DNA from 4 places in the Halomonas sp. DP5Y7-2 genome. Region 2 is predicted to be linked to each of the others. Evidence: predicted binding sites of a transcription regulator. Region 2 holds the regulator's gene; each other region holds the start of a gene.

What was found. Region 2 encodes sigma-54, which starts transcription at its own class of promoters, with help from an activator protein. Its sites were predicted from a motif close to TGGCACNNNNNTTGCTNT; they were not measured.
Region 1: KUW18_RS16490 (circularly permuted type 2 ATP-grasp protein) is a predicted target of sigma-54. The motif match lies at 1,892-1,909, and genes of this name have one in related genera.
Region 3: hmpA (NO-inducible flavohemoprotein) is a predicted target of sigma-54. The motif match lies at 1,857-1,874, and genes of this name have one in related genera.
Region 4: glnL (nitrogen regulation protein NR(II)) is a predicted target of sigma-54. The motif match lies at 1,252-1,269, and genes of this name have one in related genera.

Annotation. Positions count from the first base shown of each region.
Region 1 covers NZ_JAHVHY010000008.1:228,620-232,633, reverse strand. Annotated here, with positions in the region: gene KUW18_RS16500 (phosphatidylglycerophosphatase A) at 1-230, opposite strand, end outside; gene KUW18_RS16495 (transglutaminase domain-containing protein) at 375-1,316, opposite strand; gene KUW18_RS16490 (circularly permuted type 2 ATP-grasp protein) at 2,041-3,498, shown strand; gene KUW18_RS16485 (alpha-E domain-containing protein) at 3,503-4,014, shown strand, end outside.
Region 2 covers NZ_JAHVHY010000006.1:117,992-122,005, reverse strand. Annotated here, with positions in the region: gene lptC (LPS export ABC transporter periplasmic protein LptC) at 1-27, shown strand, start outside; gene lptA (lipopolysaccharide transport periplasmic protein LptA) at 72-602, shown strand; gene lptB (LPS export ABC transporter ATP-binding protein) at 602-1,327, shown strand; gene KUW18_RS12705 (RNA polymerase factor sigma-54) at 1,520-2,932, shown strand; gene hpf (ribosome hibernation-promoting factor, HPF/YfiA family) at 3,113-3,421, shown strand; gene ptsN (PTS IIA-like nitrogen regulatory protein PtsN) at 3,428-3,910, shown strand.
Region 3 covers NZ_JAHVHY010000003.1:128,028-132,041, reverse strand. Annotated here, with positions in the region: gene KUW18_RS04240 (tripartite tricarboxylate transporter permease) at 1-255, shown strand, start outside; gene hmpA (NO-inducible flavohemoprotein) at 423-1,595, opposite strand; gene norR (nitric oxide reductase transcriptional regulator NorR) at 2,061-3,626, shown strand; gene KUW18_RS04225 (NnrS family protein) at 3,783-4,014, shown strand, end outside.
Region 4 covers NZ_JAHVHY010000003.1:40,601-44,614, reverse strand. Annotated here, with positions in the region: gene glnA (glutamate--ammonia ligase) at 1-148, shown strand, start outside; gene KUW18_RS03825 (hypothetical protein) at 300-986, shown strand; gene glnL (nitrogen regulation protein NR(II)) at 1,384-2,433, shown strand; gene ntrC (nitrogen regulation protein NR(I)) at 2,426-3,838, shown strand.

The DNA.
Region 1 (4,014 bases), on a different contig from region 2:
TCCAGTACGATCTGGGAGAGATCGCCGCCTCCCAGCCACAGCGAGGCAAAGTGGCAGATGGGAACGGCGGTCAGGATCAGCAACAGCGCGATCGCAAGCCGTCGTGCCGGCGGCAGCCGCAGCAAGTACCAGGCCACGGGAATGCCGATCAAGGTTCCGACGGTTCCGGGGGCCCAGGGCGAGTGGCCTAGCCCGAAGCCTGTGGCGATCCAGATCAGCAGGTCCTGCATGACACCTCTCCAGCAGTGCGCCCCAGGGAATCGTCAGGCGCCAAGACGCCGATAGTGGCGATTGGCGAGCAGGAACGCAATGCGAACATCCCAGTGTGGTGTAACGCTCAGGCTCCAAGTGCTAGCGGCTCGGGCCGTGCCGTTTCAGCTGGCCAGCGGCTCGTCCATGCTGTCGCTATTGTCCCCATGACCCCCGGCGCTGGCGTCCGGGTCGCTGGCGATGGGCAGGACATCGACTTCGACCTCAAGCTGTTGCCGGCCGCCACCGGTCACGACGCCCTTGATCGGCGCTACGTCGTCATAGTCTCGGCCCCAACCCAGCAGCAAGTGACGCTCGCCAACGCGCACACCGTTGGTGGGGTCGAGGTCCAGCCAGCCCCACCCCGGTATCAGCACCGCGAACCAGGCATGTGAGGCGTCTGCCCCTAGCAGGCGGGGCTGCCCAGGAGGCGGACTGGTCTCCAGGTAGCCGCTGACGTAACGAGCGGCCAGGCCGATGGAGCGCAAGGCGGCGATCGCAAGATGGGCAAAATCCTGGCAGACCCCGCGACGCTCTACCAATACCTGCGACGGCGTGGTTTCCAGGTTGCTGAACTGACTGTCGTAGTAGAACTCGTCATAGATACGGCGATTAAGGGCATCCACACACTCCACCAGGTCGCCGCCAGGGGGAAAGCAGGCCTCCACCCACGCCGCCAGCAGTGGACGACGCTCGATATAGGCCGAGTTTTCGAGAAATGGCTGAGCTTCCCAGTAGCTTGTGGTGCCAGGTGTTGCCAGCAGGTCGCGGCAGGTTTCCCAGGACATGGCATTGGCAGGGGGCTGGGGCCGTGGGGAGGTGGTGATCCGCGCTTCCAGAGTTACTTCCAGCACCTGGTGCGGCGTGTCGATGGCAAACAGGTTGATACGGTTGCCAAAGGCATCGCAGCGTTGCTGGTGCAGCGGAGTCAGGGGCGATGTGGACAGGCGCGCGAAGGCCACCTGTTGCCAGCCCAGCACCCGAGGGGACAGACAGGCTTCGTTCTCGCTGAGCGTCACGATCTCGCTATAGCGATAGCGGGTGGTATGGCGCAGGTAATAGTTCATCTTGCAGTGCCCGAGCGAGGGCCTGATACCCGCATGACGCAGCGCCGGCTGGCAGGCACGTCATGGCCAAGGATGGACCGTCCTGCGGTCCCGGCATACGAGGACATGATGAGTGCGATGTGTCTCCTGATGACGAAGGGATACAGCACCTGTGGCGCTGTGATCAAGATGTACCCCAGGCTGGGCATCGGCTCAAGTCCGCCGTATGCCCGTTGGGCTGCACTGTAACCTTATACCCTCAGAACCTCACCCCTCAGGACTCCCGGCAAATATCTGCAGGTGGGTCCATGAGCTTGGCTCGCTTTCCTGACCAAGCTCTCCAGACCAAACTCTCGTGGCCAAACCATCCACACCCCTTTGGCGGCGACAAAGCATCCACATCCTGTTGAGGTTGGAGAGGCCGGCGTCAGCCCGTCGTGACGCACTGTCCTGGTGCGCGCGTCGGCAGAAGTGCCCCGAGGACGAGCCAGCAGCCTGCCAGGGGCGTGACGCATGCGTCGCCATGTGTCCGTTGCGGTGCCGATTGTCCCGGCGGCTAACTTACCTGTGTCCGATACGGCAGATTTTCTGTGTTCTGGTACAGACCTTGCTATACAGCAGGTAGGGGACCCCGATATGTCGATGGGATGTACGCCAGTCTGGTGCATCACGATCCGGTGCAGGATGCCCCGGTGGACGAAGGCATAGCAGGGTAGACCGCTGTTGATAACAAGAGGGTGTGCCGATGAGCCATGTGGATTGGCAGCAGTACAACTGCGCTGGGTTCTACGATGAACTGGTGGCCATGCCCGGGATGCCGCGGGACGCGGCCAAGATGCTGTGCGACGTGCTGGAGGGATTTGCGCCGGATGAGCTGGCTGAGCGCAAGACGGCGGCAGAGATTGCCATCAGAACCATGGGCATCACCTTCACGGTGTACTCGGAAGGCAGCATGATCGATCGGGCCTGGCCCTTCGATATCGTACCCAGGATCATTCCCGCCGATGAATGGCGGCGTACCGAAGCCGGCCTGAAGCAGCGCGTCGAGGCGCTCAACCTGTTTATCGACGACCTCTACCATGACCAGAAGGTCATCAAGGATGGGGTCTTGCCCGCCGATGTGCTGGCGCAGTCGGTCAACTTTCGTCCCCAGTGTGTCGGTATCGACCCGCCCCACGGCGTCTGGGCACACATTTGTGGGTCCGACCTGGTGCGCGGTGGGGACGGCACGATCTACGTGCTGGAAGATAACCTGCGAATCCCCTCCGGCGTCTCGTACATGCTCGAGAACCGCAACGTGACCAAGCGCGTGCTGCCGGAGCTGTTTGCCTCGGGCAAGATTCTTCCCGTGGACGATTATGTGCCCCAGCTTTACGACATGCTGGCCGGCATGTCGCCTCGTCCCTGGGACGACCCGCAAGTGGTGGTGCTGACGCCGGGGATCTACAACTCTGCCTACTACGAGCATGCCTATCTGGCGCAGCAGATGGGGGTGCAGCTGGTCCAGGGCTCTGACCTTGTCGTCGATGATGACGATGTGGTCTACATGCGCACGGTACAGGGGCTAACCCGGGTAGACGTCATCTATCGGCGTATCGATGATGCCTTCCTCGACCCGGAGGCCTTCCGTGCCGACTCTGTATTGGGGGTGCCGGGACTGATGCGGGCCTGGCGCAGCGGCAAGGTGGCACTGGCCAATGCCCCCGGGGCCGGGGTGGCCGATGACAAGGTCGTCTATGCCTTCGTGCCGCAGCTGATCAAGTACTACCTGGACCAGGATGCCTTGCTGCCGAACGTACCGAGCTACCTCTGCATGCTTGAGGAGGATCGGCGCTACGTGCTGGAGCACCTGCATGAACTGGTGGTAAAGCCGGCCAACGAGTCAGGCGGCTACGGCATGCTGATGGGCCCTCAGGCCTCCCAGGCGGAACGCGACGCCTTCGCCAAGTTGATCCAGCAGGACCCGCGCAACTACATGGCCCAGCCCATGCTCAACCTGTCGACCACGCCGACCCTGTTCGACGGTCGGCCTGAGCCTCGCCACGTCGATCTTCGGCCCTTCATCCTGTCTGGCCAGGATGGTGCCTATGTCACCACCGGCGGCTTGACCCGTGTTGCGCTGGTAAAGGGGTCGCTGGTGGTCAACTCGTCCCAGGGCGGGGGTAGCAAGGACACCTGGATCGTCGAGACGGGGGAGGACTGAGACCATGCTGATGCTTTCAAGAGTCGCCGAGAACCTGTATTGGATGGCCCGCTATATCGAACGGGCCGAGGACACCGCGCGCCTGATCAATGTCTCCAGCCACCTGATGCTCGACATGCCCTATCGACAGCCGCTGGGATGGGCGGCGATGGTCGATATCACCGGAGGCGGGGAGCTTTTTTCCACCCTTTACGATGAGCCCAATGACCGCAACGTCATCCAGTTTCTGTGTGCTGACCGGCGCTACTCCGGGTCGATTCTGTCCGCCCTGGCTCAGGCCCGGGAAAACCTGAGGACTACCCGGGACGTGGTGCCCCGGGAAGTCTGGGAAGAGATCAACCAGCTCTACATGAATGCCAGCGCCCAGGCTGATGCCGGGTTGGGGCCTGGCCGTCGCGAGGTCTTTCTCAAGCTGGTGATTCGTGGCTGCCAGACATTGATTGGCCTGATCGAAGGGACCCTGAGCTACGGCGGTCCGCGGACCTTCATGATGTTGGGTCGCCAGCTGGAGCGTGC
Region 2 (4,014 bases):
GGCTATCATCCGCCAGAGCCTCAATAAGCCAGAGCCACACTCAGCCCGAGCCCTAACAAGGAGTCACTTCCATGATGCGTCCCCGTCCCGCGCTACTGCTCGCCCTGGCCCTGGGCCTGACGAGCGTCGCCACCAGCACCGTCACCCTGGCGCTGGAAAGCGACCGCAGCGCCCCCATTCAGGTAGAGGCCGACCAACTGGACCTGGATGACCGCGCAGGCACAGCGGTATATACCGGCGATGTGCGTATTCAGCAGGGCAGCATGCTGCTGACCGGTGAGCGTGTGGAAATTCAGCGCAACGACCAGGGTCAGCTATCCCGCGCCACGGCGACTGGCTCCCGTGCCTATCTGGAGCAGCAGCCTTCGCCGGAAGAGCCGGTGGTCAAGGGCTGGGGCAAGAAGGTGGTCTACCATGTTGCCGAGCGCCGCATGGAACTCATCGACCAGGCGGAATTGCACAAGGCCAATGACACCTTCGACGGCGCCTACCTGGAGTACTTTCTGGATCGCCGCGTCGTCCAGGCTCGCTCCAGCGCACAGGGTGTCGACGGCCAGCAGCGCATTCGCATGACCCTCGAGCCGGAAAGCCAAGGAAACTGATGAAGACTCTCCACGCTCGCCATCTGGCCAAGAGCTACAAGAAGCGCCGCGTCGTCCAGGACATCAGCCTGTCCATCGAACAGGGCAGCATCGTGGGCCTATTGGGCCCCAACGGCGCAGGCAAGACCACCTCCTTCTACATGATCGTCGGACTGGTCAGGGCGGATGCTGGCACCATCAGCATCGACGATGACGACCTGAGCCGCGCGGCCATGCACCAGCGGGCACTGGCGGGTATTGGCTACCTGCCACAGGAAGCCTCCATCTTCCGCAAGCTGTCCGTAGCCGACAACATCATGGCGATCCTCGAGACCCGCAAGGACCTCGACCGGGAAGGTCGCCAGGCGCGCCTTGAGCAACTGCTCGAAGACTTCCATGTCAGCCACATTCGCGACAACCCGGGCATGAGCCTGTCCGGCGGGGAAAGACGTCGGGTCGAGATCGCCCGAGCCCTGGCCACAGAACCCGCCTTCATTCTGCTCGACGAACCCTTTGCCGGGGTGGATCCGATCTCCGTTGGCGAGATCAAGTCGATCATTCGCCAGCTCAAGGCTCGTGACATCGGCGTCTTGATCACCGACCACAACGTGCGCGAGACGCTGGACATCTGTGACCGCGCCTACATTGTCGGCGACGGCCAGATCATCGCCGAAGGCAGTGCCGAGTCGATCCTTGCCAACCAGCGCGTCAAGGAAGTCTATCTCGGCGAAAACTTTCGCCTTTAACCACCATGGGCGCTGCCGGGCCGCTATGTTGGCAGGGTCTTCATGGCGCCCGCTCGACCTTGCACTGACACGCATGCGGGGCACTGCAAGCCCTGCGCGCCACCCCCTGCCCACAAGTTGGCAAGAAGCTTGCATGGTACCTGACCCGCCGTTAGGGTAAGGCTTTTCAGCTCCACGAACGGAAGTCACATCATGGCCCTCAAGGCGTCACTGCAGCTGAAGATCGGCACCCAGCTGACCATGACCCCTCAGCTGCAACAGGCAATTGGCCTGCTCCAGCTTTCCACGCTGGACCTGCGCCAGGAAGTCCAGCAGGCGCTCGAGGCCAACCCGATGCTCGAGCTGGAGGATGAATTCGGCGAGCTGCAGGTCAAGGACAGCAAGGACGACGACTGGGCCGACGAGATCCCCTCCGAGCTAACGGTCGACAGCGACTGGTCCGATACCTATCAAGACCTTGGCACCGCCCCGGCCGGCAGCGCCGAGGCGCCTGACTTCGAGCGCCAGGCCAGCGGGCAATCCCTGCATGGCCACCTTAGCTGGCAGCTGGCCCTGCTGGACCTCAATGATAATGACAGGCGCATCGCAGAGTGCCTGATTGACGCGGTCAACGGCGATGGCTACCTGGTAGGACACCTTGACGATATCGCCCAGGGCCTGGCCGATGACGACGCTGCTGCCCCGCCCCTGCAGGACGTGGCGTCGGTGCTGGCCAGGCTGCAGCAATTCGAACCTACCGGTGTATTTGCCCGAGATTTGCGCGAATGCCTGCAGCTGCAACTGGACAGCCTGCCCCGTGACACCCCCCTTCTGCCCCAGGCGGGAAGACTGGTACGCCAGTTTCTCGAGGCGCTGGCCAGCGGTGATCGCCGTCTGCTGAAGCGCCGCCTGAGCCTGACCGAAGAGCAGCTGGACGATGTCATCGAACTGATCCGTGGCCTCGACCCTAGGCCTGGCAGCCAGTACGGCGACAGCGACAACGACTATGTCATTCCCGATCTGGTGGTCCGCCACACCGAAGAAGGCTGGCGCGTCGAGCTGAACCCTGAGGCGATGCCACGCCTGCGCATTCAACCCGACTATGCGGCGTTGATCCGACGGGCCGACAAGAGCCAGGACAACCAGTTTCTGAAGGACCACTTGCAGGAGGCGCGCTGGCTGATCAAGAGCCTGGCAAGCCGCAACGACACCCTGTTGAGGGTCGGACGCGAAATCATGGAGCGGCAGCTCGACTTCCTCGAGCAGGGTGAAGCCGCCATGAAACCACTGGTGTTGGCAGACATTGCGGCCAAGGTGGAGATGCACGAATCGACCATCTCACGGGTGACGACCCAGAAATTCGTGCATACGCCACGGGGAGTGTTCGAGCTCAAGTATTTCTTTTCCAGCCAGGTGGGCCAGGATGGGGATGCCCATTCCAGCACTGCCATACGCGCCATGATCAAGTCGCTGATCCAGCAGGAGCCGCCTCGCAAACCGCTGTCTGACAGCAAATTGGTGGAGCTGCTCGCCGAAGACGGTGTCAACGTCGCCCGACGCACCGTCGCCAAGTATCGAGAAGCGATGAATATTCCCTCTTCGAGCGAGCGCAAGCGCCTGCGCTGAGCCCGGTCAGAAGGCTCGAGACAGGCGGCGAGCAGAGTGCGTAGCGCAGTTGCATGAAAAGCGCAAGCGCTTGAAATATCGCACGACATCTGCGTCTTAATGCGTAGAAGCAGGGGGGTTTGCAGGATCGGAAAAAGGGTTACAATCGAGCTACCACCCGCAAGAGCAAGGAGCCTTGTCATGCAAGTCAACATTACCGGCCACCACGTCGAATTGACCGATCCCCTGCGTGACTACGTACAAGAGAAGCTCGCCCGTGTGGAGCGCCATTACGACAACATCACCAATGTGCAGGTCACCCTCTCGGTGGAGAAGGAGCGCCAACAGGCTGCCTGTACGCTTCACGCTGCCGGTGCAGACCTGCATGCAGAAGCCCAGGACGGCGACATGTACGCCGCCATCGACGCCCTTGCCGACAAGCTGGACCGCCAGCTCGTCAAGCACAAGGAAAAATCCCAAGCCCGCGCCCAAGGCGCCGGAATTCGCTGACCTCTCATGACATTGGATGCCATTCTCCCCCCCGAGCGCACGCTATTTGACGTCCCGGGGGGCAGCAAGAAGAGGGTGCTGGAATTTTTCAGCACCTTCATTGCGCAGAACACACCAAGCCTGGATAGCCAGGAAGTCTTCAGTCGCCTGATCGGCCGCGAACGTCTGGGTAGCACCGGCATCGGCAATGGCGTGGCCATTCCGCATGCTCGCAACCCTCACTGCAAGGCCCCTATCTCTGGCTTTCTCAAGCTGGCAGAGCCGATTGATTTCGACGCCATCGACGGCGAACCGGTGGACCTGGTATTTGTCTTGCTGGTGCCTGAAGAAGCGGATGATGCTCACCTAGCCCTGCTGGGCCAGGTGGCCGGGGTCATGAATGACGCCGATACCCGACATCGTCTGCGCCACGCGACGTCCCAGCGCGAGCTGCACGAGCGCTTGCAGGAAGCGATTCGCCAGCAAGCCCCGGGCGACGCCACGAGCTGACGGCACGCAGCGAAAGCGCCTTGATCCTATGTCTTGATGGCGCACGCCTTGCCTGGCGCCTTGAAGGAATGGCGCCTCGCTGATTAACCTCTAGCTGATTACCA
Region 3 (4,014 bases), on a different contig from region 2:
CAGATGGGCCTTGCCCTGGTATTCGGCGTGCTGGCGTTCCTGCTGCGGCGCCAGGGCTACCCGGTGGCCTGCCTGTTGCTGGGCTTTGTGCTGGGGCCGAGCCTGGAGGAATATTGTCGGCGCTCACTGTCGCTGTCCGACGGCAATCCGCTGATCTTCCTCACCAGTCCAGACAGTCTGTTCTTCCTGGCACTGACCGGCGTGTTCTATTACTTCATGGTGATAAGAAAGCCGGAAGCTCGTCAGCACGCTTGAGGCGCTGGTCCAGCCACCATCGCCATCTTGCATCTGCCAGCAGGCCGCGCTCTGATCCCAGAGCGCGGCTTTTTTACGGATGACGGCGTCGCAGAGGAAGCTTTGTTGATAGCGCTTTGGCGCTAACGCAACGGTGCTCAAGCGACGGTGACGAAGATCAACAGGGATCAGGCTGCGTGCAGTGGACGCGAGGGACCAAAGTGCTCGTAGTGGCGCTGCTCAGGGGCAATACCCAGGGCGGCCAGGTGGCTGTCGATGGCACTCATGAAGGGCCCAGGGCCGACAAAATAGCACTGGGTATCGGCACCGGGCAGCAGTCGGGCGAGCAGAGCCTGTTCAAGGCGTCCCGTGATATCACCGTCGTCTCCATGATCATAGGCACAGATCCGCGTCATCAGCGTCGGGTACTCCCTCACCAGGGCGTCCACTTCGCTGCGAAAGGCGTGGTGGTGGATGTCCCTTGCCGCATGGACATAGCACAGCCGGCGGCCCTGGCTGAGCGCCTGGCGTGCCAGCGGCAGCATCGGCGTCTGGCCCACGCCACCGCTGATCAGCATCACCGGCCTATCACTATTGTCCAGCGTCAACTCTCCGGCGGGAGGCAACAGCGCCAGGGTGTCGCCAACCTGCATCTGCTGGTGCAAATAGTTGCTGACCCGTCCGCCTGGCTCCTGCTTGACCGAGATGCGGTAATCGCAGCCGTTGGGGCTGCCGGACAGGCTGTAATGGCGGTGGACGGTCTCGCCGTCGATGCGCAGTTGCAGTCCGATGTACTGACCCGGCAGCGCATCGGCGACCGGCTGACCATCGCAAGGTGCCAGGATGAAGGAGCGAATGACCTCACACTCGCGCTGGATATGGGCAATGCGAAACTCGCGCAGGCCCTGCCAGCCACCGGGGCGGCCAGCGAAGGCCTGATAGCGCTCGGCCTCTGCCGCGATCAGCAGCTCGGCCAGGTCGCCATACAGGGCTCCCCAGGCGTCAGCGATCTCGGCGGTGACGGCATCGCCCAGGACGTCGCCGATGGCGGCCATCAGGCACTCACCAACGATGGGGTACTGCTCGGGCTGGATGCCCAGCGAGACATGCTTGCTGATGACGGATTGCATCTGCTGGCGTACCGCCTCGGGCTGCTGGCGCAGCCCCACGTAGGCGAGCACTCCCCGTGCCAGGGCCTTGGGCTGGCCGCCGTCGGCCTGATGGGCCTGGTTGAACACCGCCTGGACCTCTGGGTAACGCTCGAACATCAGCGGGTAGAAGCGGGCAGTAATGGCGTCCAGATGCTCGGCGACCAGCGGGGCGGTAGCATCGATGATGGCGTCTTGGGCAGCTGTGGTCATGGTAGGTCCTGTCAGGGAAAGGTGGTGACGAAGGTGCCGTGCATCCTTCATCTTGGCGTCTTGGCGCTGTCGTATCGGAGGCATGGCTCGCTGCGGACTAGTCGCAGTCCTGGCGAGGTGGTCAGCCAGGCTGTCGCAGCGGGTCGGAGGGTGGCCGTTCGCGCCCGTGCTGAAGCGCTGCGCGTTTTAAGATCAAGAGCGCTGCGCGTTTTAAGATCAACAACCTGGTGGCGCGTCAGGCTCCCTCTGCCTGATGTCTCAGGAGCAAGGGCCGTGCCCAGGCGTCATGGGTGCGCCAACTTGCCGCGGCCCTGGCAGGATCGCCAGCGAGGATGCGGGCTGGGGCGGGCTAGGGCAGGCTGGGGCGGGCAGGACGAGCGCGATCGAGGGGCGAGTGAATGTTGCCTAGTGTCATATCGACAGGGTTATTGCTATCTTTTTGACACTGGTCATGTCAAAAGGACAATGCGGGTGGTCGATTTTCTTCAACAGCTGCGCGGACTGTTGCAGCGGCTGGGAGACCAACAGGGGCCTGAGCTCGCCGAGGCCTGGCAGGGCGTGCTGCGCTCGCTGGTGGCGAGAACGTCGGCGGACGCCAGTGCCTTGCTGGTCGTACACGGGCCAGGGCTTCGACCCGTGGCGATTCAGGGCCTGCCTGAAGGGGTCGCGGGCAGAACCTTTGTGCTCCAGGACCATCCTCGCCTGGACGCTATCGCCAAGGCGCCCGGGGTCTGTCGCTTCGCTGCCGACTGTGGGTTACCCGATCCCTATGATGGCCTGCTGGATGACGGCCTGACCCCGGTGCATGACTGCCTGGGTGTCCCGCTGCGCGATGGTGGCGAGCTGATCGGCATGCTGACCCTGGACGCGCTGACACCGGGCGCCCTCTCTGACTTGGATGACGAGGGTCTGCTGGCCGCTGCCGAGCTACTGGGCACCTGCCTGCGTCTGTCGCAGCGACTGGACAGTGCGCGTTTGCAGCTGGCCCTGAACCATGCTCCTGAGAGCCATCGCAACCAGCGCCTGGTGGGCTGGCGCAGCGCTACCATGCGCAAGCTGATGGCGTCGGTCGAACTGGTGGCAGCCACCGACATGAGCGTGCTGGTGCACGGGGAAACCGGTGTCGGCAAGGAGCGCATCGCCCACGCCCTGCATCATGGTTCGCGCCGCGCCGGGGGGCCCCTGGTGGTAGTGAACTGTGCGGCGTTACCGGCATCACTGATCGAAAGTACCCTGTTCGGCCACCGGCGCGGCGCCTTCTCCGGGGCGGTGAGCGACCACAAAGGCCACTTCCAGATGGCCGACGGTGGCACCCTCGTGCTGGATGAAGTGGGAGAACTGCCACTGGAGCTGCAGCCGAAGCTGCTGCGGGTGCTGCAGGAAGGGGAGATTCAGCCCCTGGGCAGCGATCAGCTGCGCCATGTCGACGTCAGGGTGGTGGCGGTGACCAACCGGGATCTGGCCCAGGAGGTGACCCAGGGACGCTTTCGTGAAGACCTCTATCATCGGCTCAGCGCCTTTCCCCTTGAGGTCCCGCCGCTGCGCCAGCGCCTGGATGACGTGATGTTGCTGGCCGGACATTTTCTCGAGCAAAACCGGGTGCGACTTGGCGTCGGCAATCTGCGTCTTAGCGACCAGGCGCGGGCAGCACTGCTCGCATGGCACTGGCCGGGCAACGTGCGTGAGCTGGAGTCCCTGCTGGCCAGGGCGTCGCTGCTGGCGATGGCCGAGGTCGACCGGCTGGCGTCACCGGATGCACGACGCAGAAGCCTGCGTATCGATACCGTCCACCTTGGACTGAAGACACCTCCTCTGACGCGCTCAGCCGCCCACCTCGATGAGCAGGTGAGTGCTCAACGTGGGACGGCACATGACCTATTGCCGCTCAGGGAGGCGACGGACGAGTTCCAGCGCGATTGCATCAGCCAGGCTCTGGCCATGGAGCAGAGCTGGGCCGGAACGGCGCGTCGGCTAGGCATGGACCCGGGCAACCTGCACCGGCTGGCCAAGCGGCTGGGGCTGAAGGCCTGAGGGGCGCCAGGAGGCACTAGCGAGGCTGCTACCTGGAGGCGGCCAGCAGGGGGACGGTCGGCCTGGCATCAGCAGTGCCTTTGATGTGCATCATGGTGGCGATAGCCAAAGCGGGCCAGACTGGACAAGACCAACGGCTTTACTCGGGTACTTGTCATGTCCTCCATTGCCGATCGCCTGCCGCTGGCACGCCTTGCCTTTCGTCCCTTCTTCTTGCTGGCGGCGGCATTCAGCCTGCTGTCGCTGCTGCTGTGGCTGGGCTACTGGCACGGCGTGTTCCTGCTGTCGCCCCGGGCGGGCATGCTGTGGTGGCACCAGCACGAAATGCTGTTTGGCGTGGTGGCCGCGGTGGTCTCGGGTTTTCTGTTGACCGCGGTGCAGACCTGGA
Region 4 (4,014 bases), on a different contig from region 2:
TCTCGACGAAGACCGCAGCTTCCTGACCGAAGGTGGTGTCTTCACCGACGACATGATCGATGCCTACATCGAGCTCAAGAACGAAGACGTGGAGCGCCTGCGCATGACCACGCACCCGATCGAGTTCGACATGTACTACAGCTGCTGATCCAGCGACGACGACACCGCGTCGTATATCGGCCCCGCCTTGAGCGGGGCCGATTTTTTTTGGCCTGGCCTTGCCCTCGAGCAAGCGATGCCCTTGGCCTGGCAGGACAGGCATCGCATGCTTGCCAGGACACCCCCATCAAGGAGCCACCGTGAAGCTACCACCGCGCTGCCGGCAGGCCATGTCGCCACAGCCGTCGGGCCGCCTGCCGGCTCGGCGATGCCGGTTGGAGCTGATGTGGCTGGGGTGGATATGGCGGGAGCGGATATGGCTTTGGCGAGTATCGAGAGGCCTGCTGCTGACGATACTGCTGCTGTATGGCTCCCAGGGGAGTGCCGCCGATGCCCTCTATCGTCGCGTCGAACGTCATGGCGGCGTCACCTATAGCGATCGGCCGCTGGAAGGTGGAGAGCGCTTCGTGCCAGGGGCGCTCTCCCATGTGCCGAGTGCTCCTCTGCCCCCGGCACTGTCCCAGCTGCCGGGGGATATCAGCGCTGCTGCGCCGGGCTACCTGGCACGGGAGGTGCTGGCCATTGCCCGTCCGGCATCTGGCAGCGTGCTGCCCAGCGGCGCTGGCGGCAGCCTCGAGGTCGCGGCGGCCGTCAGCCCGCCTCTTGACGCCGGTTATGTGCTGGGGCTTGAGGTCGATGGCGTGCTGGTGACGACGGGGGATTCTCCACTGACCCTGACTCAGCTCGAGCGGGGAGAGCACCGCATCGTCCTGGTCGTGATCGACCCTGATCGCAAGGTTCGCCAGCGCAGCGACGCTGTCGTGCTGCACGTGCAGCGAGCCCGCGTTGCGGTGCCCGCGACTTCCCGCCATGGGCCGTCATCGTAGATAGCGAATGCTCGCTGTCTCCCTTGTTCCCGTTCCCCCCGGTCCCCCTGTCCCCCTGGCAGCTCAGACATCTGGCCAGAGTCACGTCGGTCCCGGGTGGCGCGCTGGCGTGGCCCCAATCCCATTCGGCATAAGCCCTAAACCAGTGCAGTGCACCAGCTTGGTGCAGTAGCATGTCCATGGGGAGGAGTGTCCAGGCTCCCCCGTGGGACGACAGCGGGTACACGGCGCACCACGGTGGTCATCGTCTGGGTGAAAGCGAGTCTGGCCCGCTTCTTGCTTGCATTAAGGAAGTGCACTCGCTGACGACGCCTGCTTCGGGATGGCGCCTTCAGCGCCTCGCAGGGGGGTGCACCTCACGCTCGGCTGAACGACTTCATCTGCTCAGGATACGCTCATGGCGTCAGGCATCATCGAACACCTCACCACGGCGGTTGTACTGCTTGATGAGGACTTGCGTCCAACGTGGATGAATCCCGCAGCGGAAGCCCTGCTGGCTGTCAGCGCTGCCCGAGTGATCGGCGTACCGCTGGGAGATTGGGTCGGCGGAGAAGACGATATCGCCGACGTGCTGGCGCGTGCCAGAGACGGTTTGCACCCCTATACCCAGCGTGAGGCGCGGCTGACCCTCGGCGGTGGCGAACCCTTGACGGTGGACTACACGGTGACGCCGTTGGCCCGGGATAGCCTGCTGCTCGAGCTGGAGCCGCGGGACCGGCTGTTGCGGATCTCGCGAGAAGAGGCCCTGCAGTCGCGCCAGGAGACCATGAAGGTGCTGGCGCGAGGGTTGGCTCACGAGGTCAAGAACCCGCTGGGCGGCATACGTGGCGCCGCACAGTTGCTGGAGCGTGACCTCGAGCAGACACCCGCGCTCAAGGAATACACCCGCATCATCATTGAGGAAGTGGATCGACTCAGGGACCTGGTCGATTCCATGCTCGGGCCGAACCGCGTGAGCCGCCGGGAGCCTCTGAACATCCACCGGGTGCTGGAGCGTGTCCGGGCACTGCTGCTGGTAGAGCAGCCCCAGGTCCGCATCGAGCGAGACTACGATCCCAGCCTGCCCGAGCTGATCGGTGACGAAGCACAGCTTATCCAGGCCGTGCTCAACGTTGCGCGCAATGCAGTGCAGGCTCTGGTCGAGTCGGACACCCCAGACCCCTTGATCAGCCTGCGGACCCGGGCCAGACGCCAGTTCACTCTGGGGGCCCAGCGTCATCGACTGGTCTGCGATGTCAGTGTGATCGACAACGGGCCAGGTATTCCCGACACCCTGCGTGACACCCTGTTCTATCCAATGGTATCCGGACGGGCCGAGGGCAGCGGCCTGGGGCTGTCCATTGCCCAGTCGGTGCTGCATCAGCACGACGGGCTGATCGAATGCGAGTCCGCCCCCGGACACACAGAATTTCGCTTGCTGATTCCTCTGGAGATGAGTCATGACTGATGCCGCTCGTATAATGATCGTCGATGACGATCGCGCCATTCGCTGGGTGCTGGAGCGGGCGCTGGCTCAGCCTGACTTGCAGGTGGAAGCGGTCGAGCGTGCCGATACGATTCTGGATCGTCTGCTCTCCTCACCCCCGGATGTTCTGGTCACCGATATTCGTATGCCGGGCATCGATGGACTGGACCTGATGGCAAAGGTGCGTGAGGTGCACCCCGATCTTCCGGTTATCGTCATGACCGCTCACTCCGACCTGGACAGTGCGGTAGCCTCCTATCAGGGGGGCGCCTTCGAGTACCTGCCCAAGCCCTTCGATGTCGATGAAGCGCTTGCCCTGGTGCGCCGAGCGGTCGCCCACGTGCGAGAACGCCAACGGCCCGTCAGCGTTCCCGAAGGCCTGGATGCAGAGATCATTGGTGAAGCGCCGGCCATGCAGGAGGTCTTTCGTGCCATCGGCCGACTCGCCCACTCGCACATCACCGTGCTGATCAACGGCGAGTCAGGGACGGGCAAGGAGCGGGTGGCACGCGCCCTGCACCAGCATAGCCCGCGCGCGGGCAATCCCTTTATCGCCCTCAACATGGCCGCCATTCCTCGGGATCTGATCGAATCCGAGCTGTTTGGTCACGAAAAGGGAGCCTTTACTGGTGCCAGTGCCAGTCGTCAGGGGCGCTTCGAACAAGCCAACGGCGGCACCCTGTTTCTCGACGAGATCGGCGACATGCCGTCGGAAACCCAGACTCGGCTGCTGCGGGTGCTGGCCGACGGCGAGTTCTATCGGGTCGGGGGACACACGCCGGTCAAGGTGGATGTGCGGATCATCGCCGCCACCCACCAGGATCTGGAGACACTGGTGGCCGATGGGCGTTTCCGTGAGGACCTGTTTCACCGCTTGAACGTGATCCGCGTTCATCTACCGCGGCTGTCCCAGCGGCGTGAGGATATTCCGCGGCTGGCCAGGCACTTCCTGGCCGAGGCCGCCAAGGAGCTATCCACCGACGTCAAGGTACTGACCCAGGACGCCGAGGAGTTTCTGACCCGGGTGGACTGGCCTGGCAACGTGCGCCAGCTGGAGAACACCTGCCGCTGGCTGACCGTGATGGCCTCCGGGCGCGAGGTGCTGGTCGAAGACCTTCCGCCGGAGCTGCGTGGGGGGGATGACGTGGCTGCCGGAGGGGACTGGCGTGAGGCGTTTCGCGCCTGGGCTGACGGTGCCTTGGCCGCTGGCCATACCCACTTGCTGGAAGAGGCCGTGCCTGACTTCGAGCGCATTCTGATCGAGACAGCGCTCAAGCACACCGCGGGACGCAAGGGCGAAGCGGCAGAGCTGCTTGGCTGGGGTCGCAACACGCTGACGCGCAAGCTGAAGGTGCTGCTGCCTTCGCTGGCCGAGGACCACGATTGAGCGTGGTGGCCGTAGCAAGGGCATAACCTCTCTGTTGAAATTGACCTACCTCAAGGGGCGTATCACAAACGGCCAATGAGTGATCTAGAGTGATGGCGGAATAGCATATTCTCTCCAAACATTGTTTGAGCCGCCACGCTCTTGTCACCACGTTTGCAGCTTCAGCAGTGCTGCTG